One region of the Pseudomonas sp. NPDC085632 genome, then DNA from elsewhere that is predicted to be linked to it. Evidence: predicted binding sites of a transcription regulator. Region 1 holds the regulator's gene; each other region holds the start of a gene.
What was found. Region 1 encodes FliA, which starts transcription of late flagellar genes. Its sites were predicted from a motif close to CTAAAGTTTNNNNNNNNNNNGCCGNTAA; they were not measured.
Positions count from the first base shown of each region.

Region 2: the regulator FliA is predicted to act here: its motif matches at 1,100-1,127, upstream of ACIF4X_RS24820 (methyl-accepting chemotaxis protein).
Region 3: the regulator FliA is predicted to act here: its motif matches at 3,566-3,593, upstream of ACIF4X_RS01415 (methyl-accepting chemotaxis protein).
Region 4: the regulator FliA is predicted to act here: its motif matches at 2,980-3,007, upstream of ACIF4X_RS03425 (methyl-accepting chemotaxis protein).

Region 1 is NZ_JBITSX010000029.1:48,828-53,191, forward strand. It holds gene ACIF4X_RS18525 (chemotaxis protein CheA) at 1-1,170, opposite strand, end outside; gene ACIF4X_RS18530 (protein phosphatase CheZ) at 1,225-2,013, opposite strand; gene ACIF4X_RS18535 (chemotaxis response regulator CheY) at 2,032-2,403, opposite strand; gene fliA (RNA polymerase sigma factor FliA) at 2,570-3,310, opposite strand; gene fleN (flagellar synthesis regulator FleN) at 3,307-4,137, opposite strand; gene flhF (flagellar biosynthesis protein FlhF) at 4,254-4,364, opposite strand, start outside.
Region 2 is NZ_JBITSX010000053.1:11,832-16,195, reverse strand. It holds gene ACIF4X_RS24825 (LysR substrate-binding domain-containing protein) at 129-1,049, shown strand; gene ACIF4X_RS24820 (methyl-accepting chemotaxis protein) at 1,234-3,210, shown strand; gene ACIF4X_RS24815 (phosphocholine cytidylyltransferase family protein) at 3,223-3,936, opposite strand; gene ACIF4X_RS24810 (gamma-glutamyl-gamma-aminobutyrate hydrolase family protein) at 3,944-4,364, opposite strand, start outside.
Region 3 is NZ_JBITSX010000001.1:330,328-334,691, reverse strand. It holds gene ACIF4X_RS01430 (hypothetical protein) at 1-104, opposite strand, end outside; gene ACIF4X_RS01425 (AAA family ATPase) at 461-985, opposite strand; gene pnuC (nicotinamide riboside transporter PnuC) at 982-1,545, opposite strand; gene ACIF4X_RS01415 (methyl-accepting chemotaxis protein) at 1,804-3,438, opposite strand; gene ACIF4X_RS01410 (undecaprenyl-diphosphate phosphatase) at 3,744-4,364, shown strand, end outside.
Region 4 is NZ_JBITSX010000002.1:364,926-369,289, forward strand. It holds gene ACIF4X_RS03415 (amino acid adenylation domain-containing protein) at 1-345, shown strand, start outside; gene ACIF4X_RS03420 (SRPBCC family protein) at 369-836, shown strand; gene ACIF4X_RS03425 (methyl-accepting chemotaxis protein) at 984-2,864, opposite strand; gene ACIF4X_RS03430 (sigma-70 family RNA polymerase sigma factor) at 3,169-3,669, shown strand; gene ACIF4X_RS03435 (FecR domain-containing protein) at 3,669-4,364, shown strand, end outside.

The DNA of each region.
Region 1 (4,364 bases):
CAGCACCAACTCGCCGACCATGTTCATGATTTCGTCGAGACGTGCCGTGTCGACGCGCACGGTGGTTTCGGCTTCGCTCGCCGGTTTTTCCGGTGGCGGTGTCGCCGGCGCACGGGCCGGAGCCGGTGCAGCAGCGGCGGCCGGTTTCGGCGCTTCGGCTTTCGGCTCAGGCTTGGCGGCAGGCTTGGGCGCTGCAGCAGCGGCCGGTGCCTTGGCAGCCGGTGTGGCGACGGTCGAAGCACTGCCAGCAGCGGCGGTGCCGACTTCAGTGAACTTGCCTTTGCCGTGCAATTCGTCGAGCAGCGATTCGAACTCGTGATCGCTGATCAGATCGCTGCCGGCAGCGGCGGCCACCGGTGCGGCCGGCGCAGGCGCCGAGGCGATTGCCGACTCCAGTGCATCGACGGCAAAGTTGCCTTTACCGTGCAACTGATCGAGCAGGGCTTCGAATTCGTCGTCGGTGATGTCCGAGCTGTCGCCCTTGGCCGGTGCCGCAGGGGCTGCGGCCGCTGGTGCAACCGCGTCCACCGCGAACTGGCCCTTGCCGTGCAACTGATCGAGCAACGACTCGAATTCGGCATCGGTAATTTCATCGCTCGCGGCTTCAGCGGCCGTTTGCGCGGGGGCAGCAGCGGCCGGGGCTTCAGCTTCGGCCTTGACGGCGTTCAGCGAGTCCAGCAGCTGTTCAAATTCGTTATCGGTGATGTCGCCCGAGTCGCCTTCGACGACCAGATCTTCAATCATCTCGGCCACCGGCGAAGCCGGGGCTGCATCCGCCGATTGCGGTTCGGCCAGGCGCGCCAGAGCGGCCAGCAGTTCCGGGGTGGCGGCGGTGATCGGTGCGCGTTCACGGACTTCGCTGAACATGCTGTTCACCGCGTCCAGTGCTTCGAGCACCACGTCCATCAGTTCTGCATCAACGCGACGCTCACCCTTACGCAGGATGTCGAACACGTTTTCGGCGATGTGACAGCACTCCACCAGCTCGTTGAGCTGAAGGAAGCCGGCGCCCCCTTTTACAGTGTGGAAACCGCGAAAAATTGCGTTGAGCAGATCTGCGTCATCCGGTCGGCTTTCCAGCTCGACCAGTTGCTCGGACAGTTGCTCAAGAATCTCGCCGGCCTCAACCAGGAAATCCTGAAGGATCTCTTCATCGGCGCCGAAGCTCATTAATGGGGTGCTCCTACAGGTCTAAAAACCCAAAAAACCTAAAATTCCAAAACTCTAGAACCCGAGGCTGGATAACAAATCGTCCACATCGTCCTGACCGGACACAACGTCTTCTCGTTTATCGGCATGAATCTGCGGACCTTCACCCTGCGAGAGATGTTTTTGTGGATCTTTTTCTGCAAGCATCGCGGCACGGTCATGTTCGATGCCCGCAAAGCGGTCGACCTGACTGGCCATGAGCACGAGTTTGAGCAAATTGCTTTCGACTTCGGTGACCAGTTGGGTCACACGCTTGATCACCTGACCGGTCAGGTCCTGGTAATCCTGGGCCAGCAGGATGTCGTTGAGATTGCTCGACACCGCACGGTTGTCCGTGCTGCTGCGTGACAGAAAACCGTCGACCCGGCGCGCCAGCTCGCGGAACTCTTCAGCCCCGACCTCGCGACGCATGAAGCGACCCCAATCGGCGCTCAAGGTCTGGGCTTCATCAGCCAGACTGTTGACCACCGGCGTGGCGCTTTCCACCAGATCCATGGTGCGGTTGGCCGCGGCCTCTGTCAGCTTGACCACATAGCCCAGGCGTTCGGTGGCGTCGGTGATTTGCGACACTTCCTCGGCCTGCGGCATGTTCGGGTCGATCTGGAAGTTGACGATCGCACTGTGCAGTTCACGTGTGAGCTTGCCCACTTCCTGGTACAGGCCACGGTCACGGGTCTGATTGAGCTCATGGATCAGTTGCACAGCGTCGCCGAACCTGCCTTTTTCAAGGCTTTCGACCAGTTCGACGGCGTGTTTTTTCAGGGTCGACTCGAAATCGCCCTGTGAAGATTCGTTATGCTCCATAGCTCCCCCGCGCGTTCATCAGCCGATGCGTTCGAAAATCTTCTCGATTTTGTCTTTCAACGCCTGAGCCGTGAAAGGTTTGACGACGTAGCCGTTTACACCGGCCTGAGCGGCTTCAATGATCTGCTCGCGCTTGGCTTCTGCAGTCACCATCAGCACGGGCAGGTGCTTGAGTTTTTCATCGGCACGCACGTGGCGCAGCAGGTCGATACCGGTCATGCCCGGCATGTTCCAGTCCGTTACCAGAAAGTCGATGCTGCCGCTGTTGAGCACTGGAATGGCAGTCACGCCATCGTCAGCCTCGACGGTGTTGGTGAACCCAAGATCACGCAGCAGGTTCTTGATGATCCGCCGCATCGTTGAGAAGTCATCAACGATGAGGATTTTCATGTCTTTGTTCAATTCGACCTCCAAGCAGTCTTAAACGCGCCCAGCACCTGGACGCGCCACTTCAATCAATCGGCGCAGCACTCGAAGACTGTCTGGAGCACAACAGAGCAAGACCGGTGCCGTTCATCACCGCACCAGCCTCGTTCGCAGTGTCCCCACACTGCCTTCAGCGCGCTCGCCACTCCCCCAAACGCCCCCGCAAACGGGCCGCGCACTGGCTGTGTAACTGGCTGACCCGCGATTCACTGACGCCAAGGACTTCACCGATCTCCTTGAGGTTCAGCTCTTCGTCGTAGTACAGCGCCAACACCAGTCGCTCACGCTCCGGCAAATTGGCAATCGCGTCCGCCAACGCTGCCTGGAAACGTTCATCTTCCAGATCGCGTGACGGCTCAAGATGAGCACTCGCGCCATCCTCGTGCAGCCCTTCGTGTTCGCCGTCCTGCAACAGGTCGTCGAAACTGAACAGGCGACTGCCCAAGGTGTCATTCAAAATCCCGTAGTAATCGTCGAGACTCAATTGGAGTTCGGCCGCAACCTCGTGATCTTTAGCATCACGGCCGGTTTTAGCTTCAATTGAGCGAATCGCGTCGCTCACCATCCGGGTATTGCGGTGAACCGAGCGTGGCGCCCAGTCCCCTTTGCGCACTTCGTCGAGCATCGCGCCGCGGATTCGTATGCCCGCGTACGTTTCGAAACTGGCGCCTTTGCTGGCGTCGTATTTGGTCGAGACTTCGAGCAGGCCGATCATCCCGGCCTGGATCAAATCTTCAACCTGCACACTGGCCGGCAAGCGTGCCAGCAAGTGATAGGCAATGCGTTTGACCAGTGGCGCGTAACGCTCGATCAGTTCGTACTGCGCGTCACGTGCCGACTTCTTGTAGTAGTTCATACCGCTTGCGGTCATAGCACGGGCCCTGCCGTTTGCTGCACGAGGCGCTCGACGAAAAACTCAAGGTGGCCACGCGGGTTGGCGGGCAGCGGCCAGGTATCGACCTTCTGCGCGATCGCCTTGAACGCCAGCGCGCACTTGGAACGCGGGAAGGCTTCGTACACCGCACGCTGCTTCTGCACCGCTTTACGCACGCTTTCGTCGTAAGGCACGGCGCCGACGTATTGTAGGGCCACGTCAAGGAAACGATCCGTGACCTTGGTCAACTTGGCGAACAGATTGCGCCCTTCCTGCGGGCTCTGCGCCATGTTGGCGAGGACGCGGAAGCGGTTCATGCCGTAATCGCGGTTAAGCAGTTTGATCAGTGCGTAGGCATCAGTGATCGAGGTTGGCTCGTCGCAGACCACCAGCAACACTTCCTGGGCTGCGCGAACAAAACTGACTACCGAGTCACCAATACCCGCAGCGGTGTCGATCACCAGCACGTCGAGATTGTCGCCGATGTCGCTGAACGCCTGAATCAGGCCGGCGTGCTGCGCCGGGCTCAGGTGCACCATGCTCTGGGTGCCGGACGCGGCCGGCACAATGCGAATCCCGCCGGGGCCTTGCAACAGAACGTCGCGCAGCTCACAGCGGCCTTCGATGACGTCGGCCAGCGTGCGTTTGGGGGTCAGCCCCAGCAGAACGTCGACGTTCGCCAGCCCCAGATCGGCGTCCAGCAACATGACCCGACGGCCAAGCTCTGCCAGCGCCAGGGACAAGTTCACTGACACGTTAGTCTTGCCGACGCCACCTTTGCCGCCGGTCACCGCGATCACCTGTACGGGATGCATGCTGCCCATGTTATTTCTTTACCTTGTCTTGCATAGACGGAGGCCACATTACTGGCTGCGCGTTCACAACCGGAACAATGCATGGCAGACCATCGATGTAGGTACAAAAACTGTTCATGAATACCTCAGCCTACCTGCTTGGTCGGGCTGTGATAGATATCAGCGAACATGTCGGCCATGGCTTCTTCGCTGGGTTCTTCCTGCATTTGCACGCTGACGGCGCGGCTGACCAATTG
Region 2 (4,364 bases), on a different contig from region 1:
GGAGACCGTCGATTCTCGGCGCTTGGCAGGCTTTGCACAAAGGGATAAAAAGGATGGGTCGCATGATTAAAACTCATCTTGAGCAGATTTTGTCAGACTGGCTGCATCCCGCTATAGGAGCTTTCTGTATGTCTCGTCGTCTTCCTCCCTTGTATGCCCTGCGCGCATTTGAAGCGGCGGCGCGGCACAGCTCGTTTACCCGTGCGGCTGAGGAGCTGTCGATTACTCAAAGTGCGGTGAGTCGGCATATTCGGACGCTGGAAGATCATTTCGCTTGCCGATTGTTCCACCGCAGTGGACGCAACCTGCAACTGACCGAAGCGGCTCGCCTGCTGTTGCCCGGCATCCGCGAAGGCTTCACTGCTCTGGAACGAGCCTGCAATACCTTGCGTGCCGAAGACGACATTCTGCGCATGAAGGCGCCGTCGACCTTGACCATGCGCTGGCTACTGGCGCGGCTTAGTCGTTTCCGTCACTTGCAGCCGGGCAACGAAGTGCAACTGACCAGCGCCTGGATGGATGTGGACTCGGTGGACTTCAACGATGAGCCGTTCGATTGCGCAGTGCTGTTGAGTGACGGGCATTTTCCGCCGGACTGGGAGGCCAGCTTGCTCTTTCCTGAAGAGCTGATTCCGGTGGGCGCGCCGAACCTGCTGAATGATCAGCCATGGGATTTGGCTCGACTGGCTTGCACCGAATTACTCCACCCGACGCCCGACCGTCGCGATTGGCGCAGTTGGCTGGAGCATATGGGGCTGTCCGATCAGGTTTCACTCAAGGGCGGACAGGTATTCGATACGCTGGAGCTGGGCATGATCGCGGCGGCCCGCGGTTACGGCGTATCGATGGGCGATTTGTTGATGGTTGCCGAAGACGTGGCGCAAGGAAGATTGAGCCTGCCATGGCCAACCGCGGTCGCCAGCGGACTGAATTATTACCTGGTGTGGCCAAAGACCCGTCCCGGAGGTGAACGTTTGCGCCGCCTCAGCGACTTCCTGCAAGGCGAAGTCAGCGCCATGGAGCTGCCGGAGGTCGCGCGCTTGAGCTGAAACGTTCGAGCCGCCACAATGGCGGCCTTGCGCCATACCCTCGTTGCGCGCTCAAGTATTCGGTTTTACCGCCGACTATGAGCAAGTGGAACCGTCGTGCCGGTCTCCACGATCCACCCCCACTATTAGAAAATTATCCGAGTCGAGATCAAGGAGGATCCCGTGGCTCGGCCAGGAGCTGTCCATGTCTCAACCTCGCGCTCGGATCGCCTCGCAGCTGGGCCTCGCGCTCGCTGTGATACTGGCGATTGTCATCAGTGGCAGTACGGTGTTCGCCCTGCGTTCGCTGGATTCCGCCAACCTCGCCACCCGTGAAGAGCATCTGGCCAGTGAGGCGCGGCTGCTGGCCGACCAACTGAGCACCTTCCACGGCACGCTGCGTGAAAGCACCCAGCGCCTGAGCGGGTTGTTCGAAAAGCGCTTCAGCGCGGGTTTGAGCATTCACCCGAGCGAGCCAGTGACGGTGGCAGGCACCCAGACCCCGGGCCTGCATCTGGGTAGCGAAGTGTTGAACAACAACTTCAAGGAAGTCGACGAGTTCAAGCAGATGACGGCTGGCGTCGCCACGCTGTTCGTGCGCAGCGGCGAAGACTTTGTGCGGGTCAGCACCTCGCTGACCAAGCAGGACGGCACTCGCGCCATCGGCACCTTGCTCGACCACGCGCACCCGGCCTACGCGAAGTTGATGGCAGGGCAGAGCTATGTGGGTCGCGCCTTGTTGTTCGAGCGTTCCTACATGACCCAATACACCCCGGTGCGCGATGGCAGCGGCAAGGTGATTGCGGTGCTGTTCGTTGGTTTCGATTACACCGACGCGCAGAACGCCCAGTTTGATAACCTCAAGCGTTTCCGTATTGGCCAGACAGGCTCCCTGGCACTGCTGGATGAGCAGAACAAATGGCTGGTACCGCCGGCGGGCGTGCAGGCGCTGGATCAAGCGATTCCGGTGATCAGCGGTCTGGCGAAAACGCCGGGCAAAGGTCAGTTCTGGGGCGACAAGTCCGAAGATTTCTACAGCGTTGCCGTGCCGTTCGACGGTGGCCCGTGGTCGGTGGTGGCGAGCATGCCGAAAACCGAGATCCGCGCGGTGACCTGGAGCGTTGGTACGCAACTGGCCATTGGCAGCCTGTTGGCGATGTTGCTGGCGGTCGGTTCGGTGGTCTGGCTGCTGCGCAGCAAACTGGCGCCACTGAGCGATCTGGTGCGTCAGGCCGAAGCCTTGGGCGCCGGTGATCTGAGCGTGCGCCTGAACGTGTCGAGCAATGACGAAATCGGTCAGTTGTCCCGCGCGTTCAACCAGATGAGTCAGGCGCTGTCGACCATGGTCGAGCACATCCGCCGTTCTTCGGAAGAGGTCAACAGCCGTGCGCAGGCGCTGTCCGGTTTGTCCGGCGGCGCGTACGAAGGCATGGAGCAGCAGTCCGGCGAAATCACCAGCATGGCCGGTGCGGTGGAAGAGTTCAGCGCGACCTCGCTGAACATTGCCGACAACATGGGCGCGACCCAGCGTCTGGCCCAGGAAAATGCTCAGCAAACGCAGATTGGCCGCAGCTCGATGGAAGAAGCGTCGTCCTCGCTGGAGCAAATCGCTGGCGCCTTGAACAGCACCGCCACGGTGATCAACACCCTCGGTCAGCGCTCGCAGGAAATCGGCGGCATCGTCGGTGTGATCACCTCGATTGCCGAACAGACCAACCTGCTGGCACTCAACGCTGCGATTGAAGCGGCGCGTGCCGGTGAGCAAGGTCGCGGCTTCGCCGTGGTGGCGGATGAAGTGCGCAGCCTGGCTTCGCGTACCCGTCAGGCGACGGATGAAATTTCCAGCATGATCCACAGCATCCAGCAGGAAACCGGCAACGCCATCAGCACCATGGAGCAGGGCAATGTGCTGATGCAGGAAGGCTTGTCGCGTAACGCTAATGTGGCGTCGGCGCTGGCGCGTATTGACGAGCAGAGCCGTTCGGCTGGGCAGCAGTTTGCCGCGATTACCACGGCGACTCAGGAGCAGAGCAGCACCGCTACTTTGCTCAGCAGTAATCTGCAGAGCATTGCATTGGCCAACAGTGAGCAGCGCGAAGTGGTATCCAACCTGGCAGTCACTGCCAAGGAACTGGAGAAGCTGGCTGCCGATCTGCGTCAGGAGGTTGACCGGTTCCGTTAAGGCGCCGGCGCCTTATTGATACACCGAGAGGTCTTCGCTGGAGTCGACCTCTCCCCATTCGCCGGTGTAGGCGACAGCTTCAATCGGCACACGCCCGGCATCGATAACGCGTTGCAGGGTGTTGGTCATGTGCATGCTGTCGCGTTGCTGCGGCGACAGTTCGGCGCGCAGCCGCACGACTTCCGCCCAGCCTTCGGGAGTGAAGCGCAAAAGCCCCATGTACTGCCCCTGAACATCGTCTACCGATTGCGGCTTGTTGCCGATTTCGGCCAGCGTGTGCGCGGCGGTCAGGCGAAAGGTTTCGGCATCCAGCAACGGGTCGCCGAAGCGCTCGGTCCACAACTGCAACCAATCGGGATCGTAGGTTACGGCCAGCGTTGCGTCGCTGTTGATCAACGACTGTACGGCCACAGGGCTGTAGAAAATATCCGAATAACTGACGATGCACGGCTCGCCCTGAAGCCAGGACTCGGCGCAGGCCAGTGATGAAACCATGTTGGTCTCGGCCCAGCGCGGGTTGTGGAACTCGCTCAGACCGCGTTCTGCCAGCAGCTCGCGCTTGTAACCGGTCACTACCGCGATGTCGCTGATACCCGCTGCACGCAACGACTCCAGCTGCCATTCCAGCAGTGGTTTACCGCGCAATTCGACCAGACATTTTGGGCGTTCATCAGTGAGGCTTTTCATGCGGCTGCCACGTCCGGCAGCCAGGATAATGGCTTTCACAACAGGTCTATCCCGTGAGTTCTTCAGTGGATTGGGCTTCGCCAAACAGTTGCTGCAGACGTTGAAGGTCGTGCGCTGCGAAATCGCTTTCGCGCTCGGGGTGCCACATCCAGCCCTGCCACGGTAGTTGCAGGTGGCGGATCGCTTCGATTTCGCCGTCCTCGCTGCGCGCCAGCACTTCAAACCCGGGCGGGCAATCGGCGAGGGCGAGGGTGTGATAGCTGTTGACCTCGGCGGCGATCTGCCCGGACAACTGATGCCGGGTGCGTACATGGCCGGTGACCGGTTTCAACGAAACACCGAACCCATGCGCAAGCATCTGCATACCCCGGCAAATCCCCAGTAACGGCAGATGGCGCGCCTGTGCGTGATCCAGCAGACGGCTTTCGGTCTGATCACGGGCCGGGCACTGACCGATGTCATTACCG
Region 3 (4,364 bases), on a different contig from region 1:
ACAATCACGCCGTTACCTTCTGCCTGCACGTTGAAGCTGATCAACGTACTGGCTGCTGATCCGATCAGCAGAAGGCAGGTCAAACCTTTTTGGATATTCCCCACGGCTGCAATTCCTTCTTCAGTGGGCTGGCCCGAGTCAGCGTTGTGAAGGAGAGAGCGAAAGCTGTGCCGCTTTTTAAAAGTGCTTTAATTACAAAGAGTTGGGAAATAAATGCGCATGTCTGATACACAACCTGTTTCAGGCTTGATACACGCACCGGCGCGCCGACCTGTCCATTGGCTGAACAAAGCTCTGGAACAAGGGTTTGCAGCGGTGTGTATCAGCCGCGTAACAACTCGTATGACAAAGCAGTGAACAGTGCTGAAACGGGCACTTTGCAACGCACGGAGTGTTTCAGGAATGGACACTTTGCCCCCAAAACAGGGGGCGCGGCGGGGAAGATGACCCGCTGACCGGGTTATTGCGCCAGCAATTGGTCGACGGCGGCAAATGCCTGAGTCTGGCGTTCGCCCCAATTGCCCTGAATGATCTGAAAACGCTGGTGATGGTTTTCCAGCCAGTTTCGCGTGGACTGGTAAAACGCCATTCGCTCGTGCAGATCCGGTTGGCAGCGCTGACCGTCATCGGTCCAGTCGATCTGCTCAGGCGAGAGTAAAAGATGCAGGTCGTAATGCCGCCCCAACAACTCCGATTCAAGCCATTCCGGACATTCGCCGAACAGCGTCTGGCTCCACAACATATTGCTCAACAAATGGGTGTCGAGAATCAGCAGCGACGGCTGTTGTGCCCGAGCCAGGTCTTCCCGATGCAGTTGGCCGCGAGCGATTTCAGGGATGTCAGCCAGACAGGTATCCCGGGGGTTGAGCTCGATAAACCGGCGCACGTACTCATCCACGCGCAAGCCGCCAAAGCGTTGTTGCAGTCCCGCCGCCAGCCAGCTCTTGCCGGTGGATTCGGGCCCGGTCAGCACCACGACCTTCATGTGCGCAACGCCGGGTCAGCGCGCCACTCGCGAAAGCCTTGAATCGCCAGCAAGGTGAACAGACCGTACAGCGCAGCGGTGAGGTACAACCCCTTATAGATGAACAAGCCGACAAAGATCACGTCGAGCACGAACCACAGCGCCCAGCATTGCAGGCGTTTCTGCGCCATCCACAGTTGCGCGACCAGACTGAAACCGGTCAGCGCGGCATCCAGCCACGGTTGCGCGGCGTCGGTCCAGTGGGCCATGGCTGCACCGAGCAGCAAGCTGCCGATAGCGCCGATGCCCAGGCCGATCAGGATCGAGCGTTGATCGAGGCGGGTGACCTCGCGGCCATCATGCATCGTCCCGGCACGGGTCCATTGCCACCAGCCATAGATTTGCAGCGCGGCGTAGATCACTTGCAGCAACATGTCCGAGTACAGCTTCACTTCAAAGAAGATCCAGCTGTACAGCAACACCATGACCAGCCCGATCGGCCAGCACCACGGATTCTGTTTGACCGTCAGCCAGACGGCGATCACACCGAGGGCGGCGGCAAACAGTTCAAGCCCGGACATGTAGATTCCTTGGGGGAAATTGAGGAGGGGGCGGATTGTACTGCATTGGGCTAGGTACTGATGACCGCTGTAGATCAAAAGCCCCTCACCCTAACCCTCTCCCAGAGGGAGAGGGGACTGATTGGGGGATGCTTTGGAGCTTGAATCCATAATCGACTCGATTTTTCAGGTCGACGTATAGCTTGAGACACCTCGGTCGGCCCCCTCTCCCTCCGGGAGAGGGCTGGGGTGAGGGGTGGGCTCACCAGAGTTACATGGTCAGACGCGGAACTGGCGCAGGAGGCTGTTGAGTTGTTCGCTCAATTGGCCGAGCCGTACGCTGGCTGCGCTGGATTGCTCGGCCGCGATCGCCGTGCTGTGCGAGAGCCCCGCCGCCTGGGTGACGTTCTGATTGATGTCTTCGACGACATGCGCCTGTTGCAGCGTGGCGCTGGCAATCGACGCGTTGAGACCATTGAGATTGCGCAGCGCCTGGCCGATGGCGTTCAGGCTGGCACCGGCCAGCCCGGCTTGCTCGATGGTCAGTTGCGATGCCTTGCTGCTGTCGCCGATCACCTTCACGGCGGCTTCGGAATGGTTCTGCAGGCGTTCGATCATCGACTGGATTTCCGCCGTCGACTTCTGCGTGCGCTGCGCCAGCAGGCGTACTTCATCCGCCACCACGGCAAACCCGCGACCTTGCTCACCGGCCCGCGCCGCTTCGATCGCGGCGTTGAGCGCGAGCAGGTTGGTTTGCTCGGCAATCGAGCGAATCACCTCCAGCACACTGCCGATCTGTGTGCTTTCGGCGGCGAGCGTGCGAATCACTTCAACCGCTTGATCGATGGTGCCGGACAGCTTGTCGATCTGCTGCAGGCTGCCGTCAATGTTGATCTGGCCCTGTTGCGCCTGCGCTTCGGCATCGCGCATTTCGGCGGCGGCGTGCTCCGCGTTCTTCGCCACATCCTGCACGCCGTAAGTCACTTCGTTGATCGCCGTGGCCACCAGTTCCATCTGCTGCGACTGCTGCTGGCTGCGCTGCTGGGCCTGCGAAGCGTCGTTACCCAGTTCGCTGGACGACTGGCCCAAGGCGCTCGCCGATACCTGGAGGTCACCGATCACCCGACGCAGCTTGGCGGTAAAGGCATTGAAGTGATGCGCCAGTTCAGTCACTTCATCTTTGCCGTGGGTATCGAGGCTGCGGGTCAGGTCGCTTTCACCGCTGGCGATGTTGGCCATCGCGTTCACGGTTTCCTGCAATGGACGGACGATGCTGCGCGCGATCAGGATCACCAGCAGCGCCATGATCACGGCAATCGCCAGACCGATGACCGTAGCCTTGATCACTTGGCCCTGGAATTCCGCCTGCACATCGTCGACGTAAACCCCGGAGCCGAGCACCCAGCCCCACGGTTCGAACAGTTTGACGTAGGAGGTCTTGGCCACCGGCTCGCTGGCGCCCGGTTTCGGCCACCGGTAGTCGACCATGCCGGCACCTTTGGCCTTGGCGATGGCGACCATTTCGTTGAACACCGCAAAACCGTCCGGATCGCGGATCGCCGAGAGGTTCTGGCCTTCGAGTTTCGGGTTGGTCGGGTGCATGACCATCACGGGGGTGAGGTCGTTGATCCAGAAGTAATCGCTCTGGTCGTAACGCAAGCCGCGAATCGCCGTCAACGCCTGTTTCTGCGCGGCGTCCTTGCTCAGGGTGCCGGCGGTTTCGAGGTCGTGGTAATAGGTCAGCAAGCCGCTGGCTGTCTGTACCACGTGCTGGGTTTTCTGGGCTTTGGCGTGATAGAGATCGTCGTGGATCTGCTTGAGCATCAACATGCCCAAGGTCAGCAACATGACCACCGCCACAATCAAGATGAGCCACAAGCGTCGGCTGATCGACACACTGCGCAAGCTGTTCATAACGCTGTCACTCCGGATTCTTTTTCTTGTAATAAACGACCGCCAGCATCCAACCACGATTTTGTGAGCGGGCATACGCGACCCAAGTCGTATAACGCGGCAGCGCTATTAAGGCTTGTCTGTTAGGATTTCGGCCCCGCGCGTGAAAACCTGAATCCAAATTGATATTTCACGGAATTTTGACCGTTTCGTGTGGATCCTGTGCGTGCGGAATCGGTACAGCCATAAACAGCTACGCTGATCGCAGTGAACGCTAGAAAAATACTATCGGGGCATGCCGGCGCGCATCGCTCTTTGGGGGATTGATGGATCTTTGGACGGCCTTGCAGGCACTGATACTAGGAGTTGTAGAAGGGCTGACGGAGTTTTTGCCCATTTCCAGTACCGGACACCAGATCATTGTTGCCGACTTGCTGAATTTCGGCGGCGAACGGGCCATGGCGTTCAATATCATCATCCAGCTCGGCGCGATCCTCGCGGTGGTCTGGGAGTTTCGGCGCAAGATTCTCGACGTGGTCATCGGTTTGCCGACCCAGCCGAGCGCCCGGCGTTTTACCGCCAACCTGCTGATCGCTTTTTTGCCGGCGGTGGTGTTGGGGGTGATTTTTGCCGACCTGATTCACCAGTACCTGTTTAACCCGATTACCGTCGCGACCGCGCTGGTCGTGGGCGGCATCATCATGTTGTGGGCAGAAAAGCGTCAGCATGAAGTGCATGCGGAAACGGTCGATGAGATCACCTGGAGAGACGCCCTTAAGGTTGGCTTTGCGCAATGTCTGGCGATGATTCCCGGCACCTCGCGTTCCGGCTCGACGATCATTGGCGGTTTGCTGTTCGGCCTGTCGCGCAAGACCGCCACCGAGTTCTCGTTCTTCCTCGCGATGCCGACCATGGTCGGTGCGGCGGTCTACTCGGGCTACAAGTAC
Region 4 (4,364 bases), on a different contig from region 1:
GCCAGCCGTTACTCGCCTGATCGCGCGGTGTTCAACCTGCATAACCCCGAGCCATTGAGCTGGGATGCCTACGTCGCGTCGTTCCGCGAAACCGGCAGCGAGTTCTCGCTGGTCAGCGTTGCCGACTGGCAGCAGCAACTGGGACGTGTCGATGCCGACAACGCGCTGTTCGGCGTGCTCGGTTTCTACCTCAACGGCTTTGAAGAAGACATCGGCGACATCTCCCTGATCGGCCACGCCAACGCTGAAGCCGGCGTGCAGCAGATGGGCGCGCATTACCCGCAGAAATCCCCGGCGCTGCTGCGTCGCGGCTGCGATTACCTGAAAGAAATCAACTTCATCTGAAGCCACAAAAAAGGAGCGACACCATGAGCACTCTGCAACCCGACACCCTGATCAAAAACCCGCATGGCTGTCACGTTGTGTCGTCGGTGGAAGTGCCGGCGGACGCCGCGCAGGTCTGGGCGGTGGTCGGCGACTTCAGCGGTTTCGACCGCTTTATTCCGGCGCTGTCGCACATCGAAACAATCGGCGAGGGCGTGTCCTCGCTGCGCAAGAAATGCTTCAAGGATGGCAACGTGGTGGTTGAACAACTCAACTCCCGTGATGAACACGCACGAAGCATGACCTGGACGACGATTTACAACACGTTGGGGGTGGCCAATCTGTGGGCGGCGATGAATGTGGAGTCGCTGGGCGCAGGTAAATCCCGGGCGACGTGGACGATCATTGCCGAGCCGGCTTCGGGCGGTGAAGAGGCGTTGCCAGGGTTCAAGGGTTTTGTGCAGGGGTTTGCGGATGATGCGATGGGGAATGTATTGAAGCTGTTTGTTTAAGGCTGAAGGTTTGCGGTGAATGCACCACCGCTATCGCTGGCAAGCCAGCTCCCACAGGTGTTGTGTTGTTCACCAAACTTGTGAACGACATGGACCCTGTGGGAGCGGCTTACCCGCGATTGAACGATAACGCGGTCTGACTTGTGGTCAGATCTTGAAGCTGTCGACCAACTGCTTCAGGCGATTTGCCTGTTGCGACAACGCATCACAATCCTTCAACGTTTCGTTGAGGTTGGCCACGCTCTGCTGGTTCAGCAGGTTGATCTGGTTAACGTCGACATTGAGGGTTTCCACCACGGCGGTCTGCTCCTCAGTGGCCGCTGCCACCGACTGGTTCATACCGTCGATTTCGCCGATACGCTGGGTCACGCTGACCAGACGCAAGCCTGCCTGGTTGGCCACTTCAACGCTTTGCTCGCTGGAAGCCTGACTGGCGTTCATGGTGGTCACCGCTTCACGCGAACCGACCTGCAACGAAGTGATCATCTTGTGGATCTCTTCCGCCGACTCCTGGGTGCGATGGGCAAGGTTCCGCACCTCGTCCGCCACCACGGCAAAACCACGCCCGGCTTCACCGGCACGGGCTGCTTCGATCGCGGCGTTGAGTGCCAGCAGGTTGGTCTGTTGCGAGATGCCTTTGATCACATCGAGGATGTGGCCGATGTTGTCGGTGCTGGCGTTCAGGGTTTCGATCTGCGTGCACGACAGGCTGATCTTCTGCGACAGTTCGGTCATCGCTTGAATCGTCTGCTCGACCACCTGACGACCGTCATCGGCCTGTTCGCTGGCGCCGCTGGCATGCTGCGAAGCATCGGCGGCGTTGCGCGCAATTTCCTGCGTGGCGGCACCCAGCTCGTTGATCGCCGCAGCGACGCTGTTAGTGCGCGCACTTTGCTCGTCAGAGCCGACGATCGAGGCGTTGGACGAAGCCATCACCCGTTGCGACAAATCATGCACGTGGCGGGTTGCCGAGGACACTTCGGAAATCGACGCGTGAATCCGTTCAACGAACTGGTTGAATGCGCTGCCCAATTCACCGAATTCGTCTTTGCTCTCGACCACCAGACGACGAGTCAGATCGCCTTCGCCCTGAGCAATGTCCTGCATCGCACGACCCATGGTGGTCAGCGGACGCATCAGGACGTTGATCAACAGGCTCAGCAGCAGCGCAATCGCAGCCACAGCAACAAACATCGCGATCAGCGCCGAGGTGCGGAATTGGCTGAGTGCAGCGTAGGCTTTATCGCGATCGATCGACAGACCGATGTACCACTGCGCATTCGGCAGATCGCTCACCGGGGTGAACGACAGAATACGTTCCTGGCCATTGAGCACGACGTTCTGGTTGCCCTTCTCGATGCGTACGCTGGTGTTCGGGTAGATGTCTTTCAGGTTTTTCATGACCTGATCTTTGTCCGGGCTGACGATCACCTGACCGTCGGCGCTGACCAGGAACGCGTGGCCGAGACCACCGAAGTCCACCGAGTTGATGATCTTCACCAGGGTTTCCAGGCTCAGGTCACCCCCGACGACGCCGAGCAGTTCGCCGTTCTTTTTCACCGGCATGGCGATGGTCACCACCAACCCGCCAACCGCTGCCATGTACGGCGGCGTCAGCATGGTTTTGTCCGCCGCAACGGCTTGCTTGTACCAAGGGCGCTGACGTGGGTCGTAGCCGTCCGGCATCTTCGCGTCAGGGCGCTGGGTGAACACACCGTTGGCCTGACCGACGTAGGTGAACTGGAAGTTCGAGGTGAACGCTGGTTGATCGACCAGACCCGGGAAATCCGCGTCCTTGCCTTGATGAGCAACGTTCTGCGCAAGGTTTTCCAGCACCAGAATCCGCCCGCTCATCCAGTTCTGCACGCTGCTGGCGGTCAGATCACCGGCCTGCTGCACGGAGGACTGAAGGTTCTGGCGAATGGTGTTTCGCTGCAGATAGTCGTTGTAGAGGGTGAACAGCGCGAACGCCAGGACCACGACGCCCGAGGCGGCCAACAGGATTTTATGGCTGAACTTGAGATTCATTTCATGGGACTTCTTATGCCAAAAGTGGGGATGCGTTCCGGATGCAACATTCCATGTACAGCGCAGGCAGCGTTCTTCTGGCCGCTCTACTTTGGTGCACGCATGTCTCACCAGTCTGTCGGCACGTGTCGGAGAAATCTTAGGGTTGCGCGGGAAATGGATGGCATTTCTGCCGGATTCCCGCCGAACGGCGTGCCAGAACGATCGCCGTGACGTTTTTCAGGGCCGATGTTCGAGAGGCAGTTGCAAATTCTGTAACCCTTGATGACAATGCGAGTAATTATCATTTGTGACGTTGGCGTTGATGTCCTCACCTGAGTTTTCAGTACAGGCGCTTTACAGTAGTCATCACGGCTGGCTCAACGCCTGGCTGCGCGCGCGGCTGGGCAACGCGGCGGATGCGGCAGACCTGGCGCAGGACACTTTCCTGCGCCTGCTGCAGCGCACCGAACGCTTCGAACTCAAGGCGCCTCGCGCCTTCCTGCGCACGATTGCGCGCGGCCTGGTGATCGACCATTGGCGCCGCAAAGAAATCGAACGGGCCTATCTGGAAACCATCGCCCATTTGCCCGAAGCCGAAACGCCGAGCGCCGAAGCCCGCGCGCTGGTGATCGAACTGCTGGAGAGCATTGCGCGGATGCTTGAAGGACTGAAGCCGAAAGTGCGTCAGGCCTTTCTGCTGGCGCACTGCGAAGGTTTGACCCATAAGCAGATCGCCGAACAGATGGGGCTTTCCTTGCGTTCGGTTGAGCGTTACGTCGCCGATGCGCTGTATCACTGCTACGTGCTGAGGTACGAAAGCTGATGCCTGTGGATAACGTCGCACTCGGTCGCCGCGCCGAACCCCGGCAGCACGTGGTCAAACAAGCCATCCATTGGCTGCTGCGTTTGCGCAACAACCATGACAACCCGCGTTTGAATCGTCAGTGCGAACAATGGCGTGCCGAACACCATGAGCACGAACTGGCCTGGCAACGGGTGCAGTCGCTGCAAGCCGAGTTGAGCAATAACCTGCGTGCGGTGCCCGGTGCGCAAGTGGCGTTCAACACCCTGGAAAACAGTGCCCAGGGTCTTGGCCGGCGACAGGCCTTGAAGCTGTTGTCTGGCGCATTGCTGATGGGCTCCGCCGCATGGCTGGCCAAAGACACGGCCGCGTGGCAGCAATGGAGCGCCGATTACGCTACGGCGACGGGCGAGCGGCGCGGCTTTCAGTTGCCGGATGGCACGCGGATCGAACTGAACACCGCGAGTGCAGTGGATCTGGATTACACCGCACAGCAGCGGCTGATCAAACTGACGCGCGGTGAAATCATTGTTACGTGCGGTGGCTCCGACGAGGGCGCGCCGACTGATCGGCCGCTGCGTGTACAAAACCGTCACGGGACTTATGAACCTCTCAATGCCCGATTCAGCCTGCGTCAGGAGCCTGATTGCACGCGGCTCAGCGTCACCCATGGTCAGGTTGCAATCCGCTCCGGGCGCACTTTGGTGGAAGCATTG